DNA from 2 places in the Glutamicibacter bergerei genome. Region 1 is predicted to be linked to the other one. Evidence: riboswitches for the same ligand, from Rfam matches in the RefSeq annotation. Region 1 holds a riboswitch; the other holds the start of a gene.

Region 1 (5,061 bases):
TTTGAGGCGGCCACGACCAGCCGCGGGTCCGTGTTCGCGTCGGTAAACTGCTTGGCGAGTTCAGGCAGCCATGGTGCGGTGAGTTGGCCGGCATCGTTGACCCCGGCGATCAGGCAATCGGCCTGCACCAAGCGATCCCGTGCGGTAGACAACGGGATACCCAACCAGCCATGCAAGAGGTCCGCGGTGTGCCTAAAGTGTGTGCGTCCGCTGGTGGTGCGCCCCACGGTGGCGTCCACATCCTGCGCGGTGGGTTTCGGGCCCGCGTCGCTGATCGCTTGGAGAGACTCTTGGTCGAGTTTGTGTGCACCGGTGCGGCGTGCCGCTTCGGCGGCGTGAATCTGTGCGCGGGTGAGCTGTTGCCCGAGGTGTTCGGTGAGCATCGCAAAGTAGGCGGCGTGCCCAGCGGGAAGATCTGGCTGGGCGAGCGCTGCCGTGGCGGAGGCGACCAAGCTGGCTGCCTCCGCCAGCTGCCTCAAGGCTGCGTTCATGGATGCTGTCATGAACACAGCATGGTGCCTTCGCGCAATGTTGGGGTTGTGCTGCTGACGAATGTGGATAACTAGGCGGAAGCCATGGCGGGGCGTGGGACGTTCATGACAGCGGAGCGTGCGGCGGCCAGCCCGGCGGTGAGATCGTTGATGAGGTCCTCCGGTTCCTCGATGCCCACCGAAAGGCGGACCAGGTTGGCCGGGATTTCCAGCTCGGTGCCGATCAGTGAGGCGTGGGTCATTTCGCGCGGGTAGCAGACCAGGGATTCGACGCCGCCCAGAGAGACCGAGAGCTGGAAGTACTCCATGGATTCGGCGAAGGCGCGGGCCGCTGCTTCATTGGTGAGTTGCAGCGAGACGATGCCTCCAAAACCACGCTGCTGGCGCTTGGCCAGCTCGTGGCCGGGGTGGCTTTCCAGCCCCGGGTAGTAGACCCGGGTGACCTCGGGCTGCGCATCGAGCCAGCGGGCCAGCTTGTCCGCCGAAGCGCAGTGGCGTTCCATGCGCAGGCCCAAGGTCTTCAAGCCGCGGGCTGCCAGGTAGGAATCCTGCGGTCCGGCCACCGCGCCGCCGGCGAACTGCTGATAGCCCACCGCTTCGGCCAGGGATTGGCCGCGGAAGAGGTGGTCGGCCACGATGATGGCCCCGCCGAGCACATCGGAGTGCCCGCCGATGTACTTGGTGGTGGAGTGGACCACCGCGTGGGCTCCGAAATCCAGCGGCCGCTGCAGGTACGGGGTGGCGAAGGTGTTGTCCACGACCAGCAGGGCGCCGTGTTCGCGGGCGATGTCCGCCCAGCCGGCCAGGTCGGCGATGCCCAGCAGCGGGTTGGAGGGAGTCTCCACCCAGAGCAGCGCGGTATTCGGGCGCACCGCGGCGCGCACCGAATCCAGGCTGGTGATGTCCACCGCCGAAGAGGTGATCCCCCATTTGCTGTGCAGCTTGGAGATCAGCCGGTTGGTGCCGCCGTAGCCGTCGGCGCCCAGGATGATGTGGTCGCCCGGTTCCAGCACTGCGCGCAGCAGCGCGTCTTCGGCCGCGATCCCCGAGGCGAAGGAGAAGCCGGCGGTGCCGCCTTCCAGCGCGGTGAGCTGGGATTCGAACCCGTTGCGGGTGGGGTTCGAGCCGCGGGAGTATTCATGCCCGGAACGCAGCACGTTGATGCCGTCCTGGATGAAGGTGCTGGTCTGGTAGATCGGGGGCACGACCGCCCCGGTGTGCGGATCCTTGTGCTGGCCGGCGTGCACGGCGAGGGTGTTGAAGCCAGTCATCATGCTCCTTGGGTTTGTGGGGCCAGGGCCTGGTCCAATGCCAGATCCAGTGCCTGGGTGAGGTCGGCGAGCAGGTCGGCGGGGTCTTCCAGCCCGACCGACAGGCGCAGGGTGGAGGTGTTCAGGCCGGCGTCGGCCAGCTGCTGCTCCGAGAGCCGGCAGTGCGTCATGGTCGCCGGGTGGGAGACCATGGTGCGGGTGTCCCCCACATTCGCGGCCAGGGAAATCAGCTTGAGCCCATCGATTACCGGGGAAACCAGGGCCGGGTGGGCCAGCTCGATGGCCAGCACGCAGCCGGTGCCCTTCGGCGCCAGCGCCCGGGCCAGCTCGTGGCTGGGGTGCTCGGGCAGCGCAGGGTGGTGGATGGCGGCAATGCCCGGATACTCGGCAAGCGCGTCGATCAGCCTGGTGACGCTGCGCTGCACGTGGGCGGCGCGCACCGGCAGCGTCTCGATGCCTGCAAGGATGCCCTGGGCGCTGGCCGGGGCCAGGGTCGGGCCCAGATCGTGCAGGAACTTGGAACGCACCAGCATCGCATAGGCGGTCGGTCCGTGGCGCTCAAGCAGCGAGGTGTTGTTCAGACGCACCCGCGGGGCGGCGATCTGCGGCCAGCGGGCGGCATCGGAGAAGTCGAATTTCCCCGAGTCCACCACTACCCCGCCGAGCACCGAGCCGTGACCGGCCAGGCCCTTGGTGGCCGAGTGCACCACGATGTCGGCACCGAGTTCCAGAGGCCGAATATTCAGCGGGGTGGCCAGGGTGTTGTCGACCACCACCGGGATGTTGTGCTCGTGGGCGATCGCCGCGATGGCGGGCAGATCGGCCACGGTGCACAGCGGGTTGGAGACGGACTCCAAGAAGAACGCCCGGGTGTCCGACTCAATGGCAGCGGCCCAGGCGGACGGGTCGGCCTGGTCGACAAAGCTGATGCGGATGCCGAAGTCGGCGAAGGTGTCGGTGAACAGGTCCACGGTGCCGCCGTACAGCGAGGAAGAGGCCACAATGTGCTTGGGTCCCTGGGTCAGGGCCAGCAGGGACAAGGCCACGGCTGCCTGCCCGGTGGCGGTGGCCACCGCGTGGGCCCCGCCTTCCAGGGCGGCCACGCGCTGTTCGAGAATCGAAACGGTGGGGTTGCCGGTGCGCGAGTAGGTGAAGCCGGCCTGGCGCAGGGCGAACTTCTCGATCGCTTCGGCATGCGATGCGAATTGGTAGGCTGCGGAATTGTGCAGCGGCGGCAGCATCGGGCGGAAGTCTCCGCTCGGGCGGTACCCTGCGTGCACCGCGTCGGTTTCCTGGCTCATGGCTCCTCCTCGATTATCTGCGAGGGAGTGCACCGATTGGCATCGTGCGGCGGCACGAAGCACAGTACGCAAAAACGCGTTCGGAACTGCTCCATCGTTCCTGGCATTAGCACCTTTCGGTTTCCCGATGGTTGCTGCGACGTCAACGAGCCAGATCTCTTAGTCGCTCTTGATGGTTTGTTGTTCCTCCATGGTTGGCCATGGGACGCAAACGGTGCAAGCGGTATCGGGCGGCCGGCTTCATACAAGGCCGCCAGGCTTCATATGACTTCTCGTTGTCATGATGACGAGGTGGCCGGCAGCACTTTATGACGCGACCTTTTGAGATGAATCGGCGTGATGTAGAGGTTTTGTTGGAAGTTTGTGACGATGTGCCGGTGCTCGATGACCGGGGGTTACGCTGCTGGCGGCTCAGCCAAGCACTTCTACCCCGAAGCTGGCGACCACCGTTCGCACTTCTTGCAGGTAGCGCTGGGCCTGGTCGGTGAGCGGAATGGCAGCGTGATCAATCCAGCCGATCTCGATGCGCTCCTCGATCGCTAGCGGGATGGCCACGATGGAGGGGTCCAGCTCGTCGCTGATGATGCCGGTGGAGATCGTGTACCCGCCCAAGCCGATCATGAGGTTGAAGATGGTGGCGCGGTCCGAGACCTGGATTTCGCGTTGGCTGGAGCGCGTGGAGAGCACCTCCTCGGCGAAGTAGAAGGAATTATTCGCGCCCTGGTCGAAGGTCAGCCGGGGCAGGTCTTCGAGGTCTTCGAGCGTGACCTGGGTTCGGGTGGCCAGCGGGTTGCTGCGCGAGATGAAAATGTGCGGATCGGCCAGGAACAGCGGGTGGAAGACCAGCCGCGATTCGCGCAGCAGCTTGTCGATGACCTTCCGGTTGAAGTCGTTGCGGTACAGGATCCCGATGTCGCTGCGCAGCGTGCGCACGTCCTCGATGATCTGCTCGGTGCGGGTCTCGCGCAGCGAAAACTGGTACTCCTCGGCCCCGCTGGCCTGCACCATCCGCACGAAAGCGTCCACCGAAAAGGAGTAGTGCTGAGTGGAGACGCCCAGCAGCCGCCGGGCCGAGGGGCGACCGAGATAGCGGTGCTCAAGAAGCTCCACCTGTTCCAGGACCTGCCGGGCGTAGCCGAGGAATTCGGCGCCTTCGGCGGTGAGTGTCACTCCCCTGGCCGAGCGCATCAGCAAGGTGCGCCCCACCCGTGATTCAAGCTCCTTCATCGCTGAGGACATGCTGGGCTGTGCGACGTAAATCAGGTCGGCGGCAGCGGAGATCGAGCCCTCCGAGGCGACCGCCACGAAATAGCGAAGTTGCTGCAGTGTCAGACCATTCGTTCCCTGAACCATAGCCAGAGTCTATATGAATCCATAGTTATATCGAGTTACCCGATATCAAGAATCACCCTGCATGATTGACGCAACGACATCCCCTCGGCCTGCCCAGGCCTCCCAAATACAGATTGGCCGTCATGGCAGACGCATTAAATTTCAGCATTAGCACCACCAGATTCGACGAGAATTACTCCCCTTCGGCGAATTCTCGAACCACGACAAACTTCGCCAATTTGGCACGCGGAGAGCGTCGCGAAGAGAACCTTCGCAATGCCCTGACGATGATCAACCGTCGCTTCAATTCCCTGGCTCACTGGGACAATCCCCAGGGCGACCGTTACTCTCTGGAATTGGAAATCATTTCAGCAAATGTGCATTTTTCTGCCGATAATAACGATCAGGAATTCCCGCTTTTAGAAGTGCTTGAAACCACGATCGTGGATAAACTCACGGGTACTCGGTCCCAGGGCATGGTCGGCAATAATTTCTCTTCTTACGTCCGCGATTACGACTTCAGCGTCGTGCTCCCAGCATCTTGCAATGACAGCGGAGCTCCGGTGCTTCCAGAAGATTTTGGCGATCTCCACGGACAGCTCTTCCAGCATTTCTTGAACTCACAGGCATACCGTGAGCGTTTTGCCCAGCTGCCAGTGGTCTGCA
Region 2 (5,061 bases), 200 kb from region 1:
CGCACTCCGTTGGCATAGTAGTCGCCCTGCGCAAAGTTGGGATCGAGGCGAATGGCCTCGGTCTGCACCTGCGCAAAAGCGATCTGTTCTGCCGTGGCTTGCGCCGTGGAGGCCATCACCACCACGTTCTTTACGCGTTGCGGGAATTCAACCGCCCATTCAAGGGCTCGTGCCCCACCCATGGAACCGCCGATGACCGTATGCCAGGAGTGCACCCCGAGCAGGTCGGCCAACCGCGCTTCGAGGCGCACGGAATCCTTGATGGTAATAAAGGGGAAGCGTGAACCCCAGGCGTTGCCGTGCTCATCTGGCGAACTAGGTCCGGTGGACCCATTGCAACCACCGATGATGTTGATGGCCACGACAAAATACTTGTCGGTATCAACAGTTAGCCCGGGGCCGACAAAATCTTCCCACCAGCCCGGGGTCTGCGAATCTCCGCGCGATACGTGCGCATCACCGGTCAACGCGTGCTTCACCAGCACCGCGTTGGTCCCCTCCGCGTTAAGCTGGCCCCATGTTTCGTAGGCCAACTCGATCTGCGGTAGGTAGCCACCGGTTTCGAAGGTGTACTCCCCCACGAACGCACGACGCAAAATGCCGTCTTGCCCGTCGGTAAGTTCCTGCGATGGCAGAGTTTCTTCGGTAGTCACTATGGATGCCATGCCTAAAGGGTTTCCTGCAATTCCTGGTGAGAGAGCTGCTTAGTGGCAGCAAAACCAAGTTGCAGATCAGCGAGAATATCCTTGATGTTTTCAAGTCCCACACTCAACCGAACGAGGCCCGGACGCACACCGGCGGCCAGACGTTCGTCTTCGGTCAATTGCGCGTGGGTGGTCGACGCCGGGTGGATGACGAGCGAACGAACGTCACCGAGGTTGGCCACATGTGAATGCAGCTCCAGCGCATCCACAAAAGCCTTGCCAGCTTCGAGTCCACCAGCAATATCGAAGGCAATAATCGCGCCGACACCCTTTGCCGAGTACTTCTGTCCGCGTTCAAACCACGGCGAGGAAGGCAGGCCAGCGTAAGCGACCTTTTCAACCTGCTCCTGGCTTTCAAGCCAGACGGCTACTTCCTTCGCGTTTTGCACGTGACGCTCGATACGCAGAGACAAAGTCTCCAGACCTTGAGCAATAAGGAAAGCATTAAACGGTGCGACAGCCGCGCCCAGATCGCGGAGCAACTGCACGCGAGCCTTCAGAATGTAGGCAAGATTGGCACCAAGGATGCCATCAACGCCCAGATCGCGGGCGAACACCAAACCGTTGTAGGACTCATCGGGGGTGTTGAAGTCCGGGAAACGTTCCGGATCCTTCGCAAAATCAAATTTGCCCGAGTCCACGATTACGCCGGCAATGGCGGTGCCGTGACCACCGAGGTACTTGGTGGCCGAGTGGATGACGATATCCGCGCCCCACTCGATGGGGCGGATCAGATATGGGGTTGCCAAGGTGTTATCAACCAGCAGTGGAACCCCGACCTCATGGGCAATCTGTGAGACTCCCTCGATGTCCAAAATGTCTTGGCGCGGGTTGGAGACGACTTCACCGAAGAAGGCCTTGGTATTTGGCTTCACCGCTGCACGCCACTGATCCAAGTTGTCTGGATCCGCCACGAAGGTGACCTCGATACCGAGCTTGCGCAGCGTGTGCTTGAGCAGGTTCTGCGTTCCACCGTAGAGGCTCGGGCTGGCCACCAAGTGGTCTCCAGACTGAGCCAAGTTGAGAATTGCGAGGGTGGTTGCTGCCTGCCCCGAGGCGACCAGCAGTGCGCCGACGCCGCCTTCAAGATCCGCGATACGGTTTTCGACCGCTTCCTGCGTTGGATTACCGATACGGGTGTAAATCGGCTCCAGCTCCTGCAGTGCGAAGCGAGCCGCGGCGCTCTCGGCGTTCGGGAAAACAAAAGACGTGGTTTGGAAAATCGGCAGGGCACGCGCACCGGTGACCGGATCTGGTTGCTGCCCGGAATGGATCTGGCGTGTTTCAAAAGACCAGTTGTTACTCATGGTTTCCTCCATATTGTTTGTCGACTATGGGGGTACACCACTCAAAAACACACCGACGGCAAATTCCTCGTCGAGGAGCTTTCGAAGGGGGTAACCCGCGCTTGTCCTCAACGCTTGGTGCGTCGAGGGCCAGGTCTTCACCCGGGGCACCCCACCGCGGCGGAGGGTTGCCGCCCAGTAAGCCGGGGCTTGTTACTGGGACTCATGACCTGACTCAAGTCTGCCCGATAGCCGAAGAATTTGGCAATATGAGATAGCTTAACGTGACTCAATCGGTCATATAGATCTTTAATGAAGAAATTTATGCAGACTGTTCGATCCCACCATTACCACTTAGGGTCGCCTAAGTCGAGACTGAGATCACATAGTGACATGATGGGGCACATGATGAGGCTAGATCACGTTAGTTACGCATGTGGCCCCGATGGGCTCATGCCAACCGCCGAAAGAATCTCCAAGGCTTTGGGCCTGGAATTCGTCAAGGGGGGCGTACATCCGCGTTTTGGAACGCGGAATGTAATTTTCCCGCTCAAGCACAACCAGTACCTAGAAGTTGTTGAAGTTCTAAACCACCCTTCCAGCGACAAAGCACCGTTTGGGCAGGCAGTACGAGCCCGCTCCGAGCTTGGCGGCGGCTGGATGGGATGGTGCGTTTCCGTTGAAGACCTCTCCAGCGCCGAAGAGCGGCTGGGACGTAAATCTGTTCCGGGAAACCGCAAGTTCCCAGACGGCCGCGAACTCACCTGGCAGCAAGTTGGAATCAAGGGGCTCATCGCTGATCCGCAGGTTCCGTATTTGCTTCGCTGGGACGCAGGAACGGAGGATTTGCACCCTTCGAAGGCTCTAGAGCCTGTAGGTGCGATTCAAAGCATCACTATCGCTGGTTCCCGCGACCGCGTCCTAGACTGGCTAGGCCAGCCAGAGAACGTCAATCTTGGCGCGGTGAGCATGGAATACGAAGCACCCAACGGCACTCCGGGCATCTTGTCGGTCACCTTTGAAACCGACAATGGTTTGGTCACGCTATAACAAAGAACGTCGAAATAAAGGGTAGGTGCGGACGGCAACGTCCTCGCCTACCCTTTGTCGTTCCAACTATCCAAGCCTTTTGCCTAGGACCACCACTTCTTGAGCTTCGTAGCCTAGCCGCTCGTAAAATCCGATCACATCAGTGTTCTCGGTACGCACCATGAGCTGTACTTTGGGCACCCCTTGTTCAGCAAGCCAACGCGACGCTGCCCCCATAATCTCCTGTCCAAACCCCTGGCCCTGCATGCCGGGTTGGACCGCCACGTAATATAGCCAGCCTCGGTGTCCGTCGAACCCAACCATGGCTGTAGCTACCAGTCTTTGCTCATGACGTCCCGCAAGAATCGTAGAGCTCTGATTCTCCAGTGTTTTACGTGCATCTGCCTCCGGATCATTCCATGGCCGCGTAAGCTCGACGCTCCGCCACAGGGCTGTTGCTTCGCCTATTTCGGTCAGTTTGAGTTCACTGATTTGCATAAGTAAAACGTACCGTTGAAAACGTCGTTTATTGCCATTGCGCAATGCTTGCCGTTGTGGGGTTAGCCTCCGATACCGATAGCGGGGCCGAAGAGCATGAACCCGACAAATCCCACTGCGTCCAACAAGAAGTGCGCGATCACCAACGGCATCACTCGCCCATATTTCTGGTAAATCCAACCGAAAATCACACCCATGGCTATGTTTCCCAGCATCGGGCCGACGCCTTGGTAGAGGTGGTAGCTACCGCGGATCAGCGCAGATCCGAGAATCAGCGTCCACGGTCCCAGGTTCAGCTTCTTACCGTAGGTAAACAGGAAACCGAGCATGATCACTTCTTCAAGCACCGCGTGGCGTACGGCAGAAAGCAGCAGCACCGGCACGCTCCACCAATAGTCACCAAGATTAGCCGTGGACAACGCGGTGGTTACTCCCAAGGCACGGCCTGCGGCATATACGCCCAGGGTTCCAAGGCCCATGGCAAGAAACAATCCGGCCCCAAGTAACAGATCTTTACCCGGACGGCGGAAGTCGAACCCTACATCCTTCACGCTTCGGCCCAGGGTGCGGTGCATCAAATACAGTGCGAGAAGAACCGGAATCAGTGCGAAGAAAATATCCAGCAACTGATAGGACAGGTCAAAGTATTCGCGCGTGTTTAACGGATTATTCATCGACGTGGTCTGGTCACGCAACGGCGCACGGCTCACCTTGTCGGCGAAACTAATCAGTGAATACACCGCGCTCTGCCCCAAAGACAGGGCTAGAACCAAGATGATCTCAAACCTGAGAGTTTTGCGGGTTGCTGTCTGCTCAATTTGTTCAGCGTTCACATTTTCGATCATAGGCTGATCTGACTGTGCGCGTGCTGAGGAGCCTCATGACTAACCTGCGACAACCTGAAGTTGAGACCACCAGCAAGCTGAACAAAAAGAGTGCGAGTGAGTCGTCCTGTGGCATCGGAGGAAAAGGCGGGAAAGGCAATTTGTCGCGTTCAGTCACCGCCTCAGCTAGCTTGTCTGCAGGTGGAGGTGTGGGCATCAAAGCATTCAACGCAAATACGAACTTCACGGTCCAAAGCTCGCTAACTACAATTTTGTCTTCCGCGTCGTCTAAAATGAACTCACGTCAAATGTATGTTGCTCGCCCACAAAGCACTTTCTACATCTTCAAATGGCGGCAGTACACTGCGGGATTCAAAACTTCGAGCGGATCAGGGACTGCAATTTCTCCTACGGGAATCCAGTTCCGAGTAGTTGCTGCCTAACAAGGAATTAATCTTGAGATCAAAAAGCACTCTAATTTTCGCAACAATCGTTGCACTTGCCCTCTCATTCACAGGTTGCTCCGTTGGCAAATCAGAAATCTCCACACCATCAACAGGACCGTCGCTAGTGCCGATGCAAAAAAATGAAATTGCGGCGACCAAAACGACCATCGAAGAAAAGATCCAAACTGTCTCAGTTGGAATTCCACTGAATGGTGGCCAATATTCGCCGGTACTTGGACGCAAAGGCGAAGACACCTCGTCCACCGTGGTATGG

What was found. A riboswitch is a leader RNA that binds a small molecule or an ion and turns the genes downstream of it on or off. The one in region 1 is predicted to bind S-adenosylmethionine.
Region 2: it holds a riboswitch for S-adenosylmethionine, as region 1 does, so the genes downstream of both, ACX5K5_RS04150 (bifunctional o-acetylhomoserine/o-acetylserine sulfhydrylase) here and ACX5K5_RS03210 (O-acetylhomoserine aminocarboxypropyltransferase/cysteine synthase family protein) in region 1, are expected to answer to the same signal.

The regions. Positions count from the first base shown of each region.
Region 1 covers NZ_CM137131.1:688,018-693,078, reverse strand. Annotated here, with positions in the region: gene ACX5K5_RS03220 (HNH endonuclease signature motif containing protein) at 1-503, opposite strand, end outside; gene ACX5K5_RS03215 (cystathionine gamma-synthase) at 563-1,762, opposite strand; gene ACX5K5_RS03210 (O-acetylhomoserine aminocarboxypropyltransferase/cysteine synthase family protein) at 1,762-3,063, opposite strand; SAM riboswitch class I at 3,152-3,242, opposite strand; gene ACX5K5_RS03205 (LysR family transcriptional regulator) at 3,475-4,416, opposite strand; gene ACX5K5_RS03200 (DUF1852 domain-containing protein) at 4,539-5,061, shown strand, end outside.
Region 2 covers NZ_CM137131.1:888,566-893,626, reverse strand. Annotated here, with positions in the region: gene metX (homoserine O-acetyltransferase MetX) at 1-665, opposite strand, end outside; gene ACX5K5_RS04150 (bifunctional o-acetylhomoserine/o-acetylserine sulfhydrylase) at 668-2,011, opposite strand; SAM riboswitch class IV at 2,104-2,221, opposite strand; gene ACX5K5_RS04145 (VOC family protein) at 2,396-3,040, shown strand; gene ACX5K5_RS04140 (GNAT family acetyltransferase) at 3,107-3,517, opposite strand; gene ACX5K5_RS04135 (CPBP family intramembrane glutamic endopeptidase) at 3,580-4,362, opposite strand; gene ACX5K5_RS04130 (hypothetical protein) at 4,398-4,784, shown strand; gene ACX5K5_RS04125 (hypothetical protein) at 4,798-5,061, shown strand, end outside.